DNA from 3 places in the Paracoccus sp. J56 genome. Region 2 is predicted to be linked to each of the others. Evidence: riboswitches for the same ligand, from Rfam matches in the RefSeq annotation. Region 2 holds a riboswitch; each other region holds the start of a gene.

Region 1 (2,263 bases), on a different contig from region 2:
ATCCCCGCCAATACCAGCTGGGCGGGGCCGCCTCCGGCAGCTCGCGCCAGCGCCGCGACCAGGCCAAAGGCCAACAGCGCCCCGGCAAAGGCGCCCGATGACAGGCCCAGCGCGCCGCCGCCAAGGCCAAGGATCGTCACCGCGACCGCGCCGGTCGACGCCCCTGCTGATACCCCCAGCAGATAGGGGTCAGCCAGCGCGTTGCGGATCAGCGCCTGCAAAACCACCCCGGACAGCGCCAGTCCCGCGCCGCAGGCAGCCGCGACCAAAGTGCGCGGCATGCGATAATTCCAGATGATCGCCGCATTGATCGAGTCCACCGGATATCCGGCACCAAACAGCTTGTTGGCCAGCACCGCCAGCACGGTATCAGGGGGCAGGGGCATTTCGCCTATGATAACCCCGGCAAGGATCGCCACCGTCAAAAGGCTGCCTGCCAAGATCCATCGCCACCCGGGCGCGCGCGGGCGATAGCTGCGGACCGTCGCGACCGTCATTCGAGGTTAAAGGCCGGCAGCGCCCCGGCCAGTGTTTCAAGCGCCGAGACATTGCGGATCGAGGGGTCCATCGAATGGGCGTCAAGCACCACGATCCGGTCATTGCGAACCGCTTCCATCTGGCTGGTTACCGGGTCGGACTTCAGGAACTCGAGCTTCCGTTCGTAATCGTCAGCCTCGAACCGGCGACGGTCCATCCGGGCGATGACGATGACCGAAGGATTGGCGCGGGCGATGGTCTCCCAGCTGACGGTCGGCCATTCCTCATCGCTTTCGATGACGTTCTTCAGCCCCAGTTTTTCCATCATATAGGCGGGTGGTCCCTTGCGGCCCGCGACATAGGGATCAACGTCCATCTCGGCCGACGAGAACCAGAACACGGCCGAGGCATCTTTCAGGTTCAGCGACCGGGCGTTTTCAACTGCCGCCGCCTCGCGCGCCTTCAGATCGGCGACCAGTGCCTCACCCCGTTCCGGCACGTCAAAAATCTGTGCCAGTTCAAGAACGCCGGCATGAACGGATTCCATCTGGAACATGGCATTGCGGGTCCCGTCCGAGCCGCTGCTGTTGTCTTTGTTCCAGCAGTCCGCGGGCAGCACATAGGTCGGGATGCCGACATCGGCAAATTGCTCACGCGTGGCGACGATTCCTTGAGGACCGATGTGCCATTCGTATTGCACAGTGACCAGGCCGGGCTTTTTCGCCACCACCGATTCAAAGCTCGGGTCGTTGTCGGCCAGCCGCTCGATCGAGGCATTCACCTTGCGGTATTCGGGCAGGACCTCGCTGAACCAGACGGCAGTGCCCTGGACCTTGTCGGCCAGCCCCAGCGAATAAAGGATCTCGGTCGCGGCCTGTCCGACACTGACCACGCTGTCAGGTGCATGGCTGATGGTCAGATCGACGCCGCAGTTTTGCAGCCTCAGCGGATATTGGGTCTGTGCGCCTGCGGGCAGGGTGGCAAGGATCATGGTGGCCGCGCCAAGCAGCGCGGCAGTCAGTGTGCGGGCAAACATGAATTGTCTCCGGTTGTGAGGGCAGCCAGGGACGGGAGGAGAGGAGCGGCCCAAAAACTGACAAGCGCCCTTGCCTTGCGGCAGGGCCTGATGCTGGCTGGGACGGGCGCGGCAAGGCACCCTTTGGGCAAATTCATCGAACACCTCCCCGGACACCCCGCCCGGGCTGCGTTGAAACGGGTGTCGGCAGGTCTCCTGACTGGCGGGTCGCGGGGCTTTCCACGGCCTTCCCGTGGCGCATGGCCACAGTGGCATTTTCGTGGATGTCCTCGCCGCCTACAGTTGCGGGGGCAGTTCCGGTTCACCGGACAGGTCCGGTGGCGGATTCCCTTTCAATTCCATATGGAAACCGACACCGGGCAACTACCCGCCAAATTGCGGATGAACAAGGTAAATCTGGCTTCCATGGCAGGGACCGCCCCCACAGGCCGGGAAGGGCCAAGGAAAACCGCGTCAGGATGGGGGAGTGGTGTATCCTGTCGTGGCCTTTCCGGCCCTCGCATGATGCGCGTCACATGGAGCCCGGCCGGCGCATCTGAAATTGTCAGGTCATGAAAGCGGATCAGCTGTTATATCAGTGGGTTACGCCACTGCCGCCGACCACGGCAATGTTATATGGCCTGCCTTCGACCGGTACGGTGCCGACCTCGCTGAAATCCTTGGTCGAGATGCGCCGGATCAGCCCGGCATTCGGGTCGCTCAGCACGATCTCGTCCCCGGCGACGGCAATGCGCGGGCGCGGATCGTTCC
Region 2 (2,263 bases):
CAGCGCCAAAAGCAGCGCCGTGACCAGAAAACACAGGATCAGCCCCGGAGCAGGGATCGCCGACCAGATCCCCGCGACCGTTCCTGCGCCAAAGGCTGAATAGACGATCAGCAGGATCGAGCCCCGGTCGACCACCATGGTCAGTAACCGGTGACGCCGAACAAAACCTCCGATCCAGCGGCGGGTAAGTTGCCCGACGGCAAAAGGCAGCAGGATCTGGACCGCGACTTTCTGGATCGCGTCGAGGCTTGCGCCTCCGCCTTCCTGATGCAGAAGATGGGTGACGAGCAGCGGGGTCAGCACCACGCCTACAAGGTTCGACAGAGAAGCCGCGCAGATCGCCGCCGGCACATTGCCATAGGCAATCGAGGTGAAGGCGATCGAGCTTTGTACCGTCGAGGGCAGCACGGCAAGAAACATCAGGCCCATGGTCAGTTCAGGCCCCAGCACCTGGCCAAACAGTGCCGCCAGCCCGAGCCCGAGCAACGGAAACAGCACATAGGTCGCGGCAAAGGTCAGTCCCTGCAGGCGCAGGTTCAGCAGCCCTGCCTTGACCGATGCCGGATCCAACCGCGCTCCGTACAGAAAGAAGAGCAGCGTTACAGCCCAGAAGGTCGCCCCTGACAGCAGATCCGCCGCCATGCCGCGCGCAGGCAGGAACAAGCCCAGCAACACCATGCCAAGCAAGAGCAGCATGTAGGTGTCGATGCCGATCCGTTTCAATGCGTTCATCCCTGACCTCCTGACGCGGATGCCCCCTGTCTCATACAGATCGGCGGCGGGCACAAGGCGGGGATCACGGATCATGCCGTTGCGCCCTGAACGCAGGGGCAGCATACCGCCAGGGGCTGTTGCCGCGATGACGCTTGACAGCTGATGCTGCTGTGCGGCAATGCAAAGCCGCTACGGTTCCGGCGCTTCAGCCGGATGAAAAGGGAACGCCGGTACGCCTTATGGTCCGCGAAGGACCGGGGCAAGTCCGGGGCTGCCCCCGCAACTGTATGCGGAGAGCGATGGTCGATGATGCCACTGGGATAAAACCCGGGAAGGCCGGCCCGAGCAATGATCCGCAAGCCAGGAGACCTGCCGCAGCGATCACCCATTTCCGGCGCGGGGTGCGCCAGGAAAGCGGCCATCCCGCAGAGGTGACATTCACCATCCCGCAGGCTCAGCCCAGAGCCTTTACGGGATATTCTGCAATTCGCGGGTCAGTGACCCGCACTGGAAAGGCCAGGTCGGAATGTTCAGAACCACCGTTTCCCTTATCGCCATTACCGCCGCGCTGCTGCCTGTGATCGTGAGCGCCGAGGAGGTCCCCGAAACCGTGATCCTTGATCAGGTCATATTGTCGGGCGGCCTCTCTCCGGTCGTCGAAAGCGCCTATGGCCGCGCCTATACCGTCCTGACCGCCGAAGATCTGCAACAGCGCCGCGTCACCACGGTTCAGGACGCGCTGCGCACCGTCCCCGGCCTGTCTGTCACCTCGACCGGAGAGTCGCTGACCAGTATCCGTATTCGCGGCGGTGAGACCAACCATGTCTTGGTGCTGATCGACGGGGTCGAGGCCAACTCTCCCGGTAGCGGGGACTATACCTTCAGCGGAATGCTTGCCGAGGATATCGAGCGCATCGAGGTGCTGCGCGGGCCACAATCGACCATCCACGGCGCCAATGCCGCATCGGGCGTGATCTCGATCACCACCCGCCAGGCCCGCACCCCCGGCCTTCATTATGGCGGAACGGTCGAGGTCGGCGGGCTCGGAACCCGCACGGCCAGTGCCTATGTGCAGGCGCGGGGTGAGCGCGGCGGCATCAGCCTGTCGGCCGTGTCACGGCGCAGCGATGGCGAGGATACATCCCGCACCCCGGGCGGGGATACCGACTTCAACGACCACGACACACTGGGCCTGACCGGCTCGTACGAATTGACCGATGGGATAAGCGCGGGCTTTACCCTGCGCCGCCGCTGGCAGGAATATGGCTATGACGGGACGAGCTGGACCGCCGTAGACTCTCCCGATGATTATGTGATTGATACGCCCTTTACCGCCAAACGCAACGAAACCTATGGTTCGCTCTGGTTAGAGGCAGCGGCGCTGGAGGGGCGGTTTTTGCACCGCTTCGTTCTGTCCGGCTCGAACCAGACGGCAGATCATTTCAACGCAGGTGTCCCGGATTACGACGATGCCTCGCGGCTGCGGGATATCAAATATACCGGCAGTTGGGCACTGGACGGCGGCCATGTCCGCGATGCTCAGCAAAAA
Region 3 (2,263 bases), on a different contig from region 2:
TCGGCAATGACGACGAGGCGCGAGTTGCGGGGGGCATCGCCCCAGGGCCGGTCGTATTGGTGGCGCACCCGTTCGCCCACCGCCTGCACCAGCAACCGCATGGGCTTGCCCAGGACGGCGACATGGCCCTTGACCCGCAGGATGTTCTGTTCCCGCGCCAGCCGTTCGATGCGGGTGGCCAGATCAGCCGGGTCCGCGATCTCGGCCAGTTCGATCACCACCGAGTCGAAATCGTCATGCTCATGATCCTCGGCCCCGTCATGATGGCTGGGGCGGGCGGCAAGGTCATCCTCGGCCGCGGCATTGAGGCCCAGGATGACGCGCGGGTCGATCACCCCGTCAACCAGCGGCAGGATCGGCAGCTTGCGCGGGGCCTCGGCCTCGATGACCGCGCGGGCGGCGGCCAGCCCCTGTTCGCCCGCCAGATCAGCCTTGGAGAGCAGGACGATATCGGCACAGGCGATCTGGTCCTCGAACACCTCGGAAAGCGGCGTTTCGTGGTCAAGGCTGTCATCAGCGGCGCGCTGGGCCTCGACTGCCGCCACGTCGGGGGCAAAACGGCCTGCCGCAACCGCCTCGGCATCGGCCAGTGCAATCACCCCGTCCACGGTGATGCGCGAACGGATCGCCGGCCAGTCGAACGCCTTAAGCAGCGGTTTCGGCAGGGCAAGGCCCGAGGTCTCGATCAGGATGTGGTCGGGCCTGACCGGCATTGCCATCAGCCGTTCAAGCGTCGGGATGAAGTCATCGGCGACGGTGCAACAGATGCAGCCGTTCGACAGCTCCATGATGTTTTCGGCCGGGCAGTTTTCGTCTGCGCAGGATTTCAGGATCTCTCCGTCCACGCCCATTGTGCCGAATTCGTTGACCAGAACTGCCAGCCGCTTGCCCTGCGGGTTCTGCATCAGGTGGCGGATCAGCGTGGTCTTGCCGGCGCCCAGAAAGCCGGTGATGACAGTCACTGGGGTCTTGGTCAGGTCGGTCATGTGCTACCCAATCGGAGGAATGCGCGCGAGGCTGCGCTTGCGGAAAATCGTGACGCGTTCACGCCAGGGGACGATGCCGTCAGATGCGTCGGCATAGGCGGCGGCGCCCTGCATGATCTCGGGGGCGTCATCAGCCGACATGCTGCCATAGACATAGGTCCACCGGCCCGGGCCCGACAGCGCGATCGCCGCGCCATTGGCGCAGGCTGACAGGCATTCGACGGGAACGATACGCACGCCTTGGGGCAGAGTTTCGGCGGTCAGCGCCTGCAACAGACGCAGGCCGGGCACGGGCTCGCCGTCGGGGACGGGCAGGCCGGCGCGGCAGGTGATGCAGACATGCAAGGTGACTGTCATGCGCCCTTCATCCGTTATGGCGGCAGGGCGCGGGGGCGCGACATATGCCCCAAGCCCCAGCAGGAACACCCCGTCCGCCGGTCAATCCTTTGCGCGGGCAGGTCTCCCGGCTTGCGGATTCGGGCCTGTGGAGCCCACGGTCGTCCCGCCTTCCCGGCTTTTGGCCAGTGGCTTATGGGCGACCTTTCCGGTCACGGTCGCGGGGGCGGCTGCTTCCAGGCGGTTGCCTGTCGCATTCCCTCTTAGCCTGTCGTAGGACAGGAACCAGCGCCCCTTGTCTGTGCGCGCCCGGTCCCGACTTGTCAAGCAAAGGAGTGCCCGATGCCGACCGAAGACAACCTTCGCCATGCCGAGAAGATGGCCAGGATCAAAGCTGCGCGTGACCGGATGATGGCTGGAAAGCAGGGCGAAAAGGGACTGATCATCGTCCATACCGGCAAGGGCAAGGGCAAGTCCTCGTCCGGGTTTGGCATGATCCTGCGCTGCATCGCCCATGAGATGCCCTGCGCCGTGGTGCAGTTCATCAAGGGCTCATGGGACACGGGCGAGCGTCGGGTTTTGACCGGACATTTCGGCGATCTGTGCCAGTTTTATGCCATGGGCGAGGGGTTTACCTGGGAAACGCAGGACCGTGAGCGTGACATCGCCGCCGCCCGCGCCGGCTGGGAAAAGGCCAAAGAGCTGATCCGCGATCCCCGCATCCGTATGGTACTGCTTGATGAGATCAACATCGCCCTGCGCTATGATTATCTGGATCTGGACGAGGTGCTGGTCTTTCTGCGCAGCGAAAAGCAGCCGATGACCCATGTCGTGCTGACCGGGCGCAACGCCAGGCCGGAACTGATCGAGCTTGCCGATCTTGTAACAGAGATGGAACAGGTCAAGCATCCGTTCCGCGACGGTATCAAGGCCCAGCCGGG

Evidence for each region. Region 2 has a riboswitch for cobalamin ahead of M511_RS13965 (TonB-dependent receptor plug domain-containing protein). Riboswitches for the same ligand answer to the same signal wherever they lie in the genome.
Region 1: linked by a shared signal. The riboswitch ahead of M511_RS05680 (ABC transporter substrate-binding protein) and the one ahead of M511_RS13965 (TonB-dependent receptor plug domain-containing protein) in region 2 are both predicted to bind cobalamin.
Region 3: linked by a shared signal. The riboswitch ahead of M511_RS03725 (DUF1636 family protein) and the one ahead of M511_RS13965 (TonB-dependent receptor plug domain-containing protein) in region 2 are both predicted to bind cobalamin.

What each region holds. Positions count from the first base shown of each region.
Region 1 is NZ_JAFL01000005.1:170,916-173,178, forward strand. It holds gene M511_RS05675 (FecCD family ABC transporter permease) at 1-497, opposite strand, end outside; gene M511_RS05680 (ABC transporter substrate-binding protein) at 494-1,513, opposite strand; cobalamin riboswitch at 1,682-1,882, opposite strand; gene M511_RS05685 (metallochaperone AztD) at 2,088-2,263, opposite strand, start outside.
Region 2 is NZ_JAFL01000019.1:40,981-43,243, reverse strand. It holds gene M511_RS13970 (bile acid:sodium symporter family protein) at 1-732, opposite strand, end outside; cobalamin riboswitch at 890-1,105, shown strand; gene M511_RS13965 (TonB-dependent receptor plug domain-containing protein) at 1,241-2,263, shown strand, end outside.
Region 3 is NZ_JAFL01000003.1:196,948-199,210, reverse strand. It holds gene cobW (cobalamin biosynthesis protein CobW) at 1-986, opposite strand, end outside; gene M511_RS03725 (DUF1636 family protein) at 990-1,343, opposite strand; cobalamin riboswitch at 1,423-1,627, opposite strand; gene cobO (cob(I)yrinic acid a,c-diamide adenosyltransferase) at 1,665-2,263, shown strand, end outside.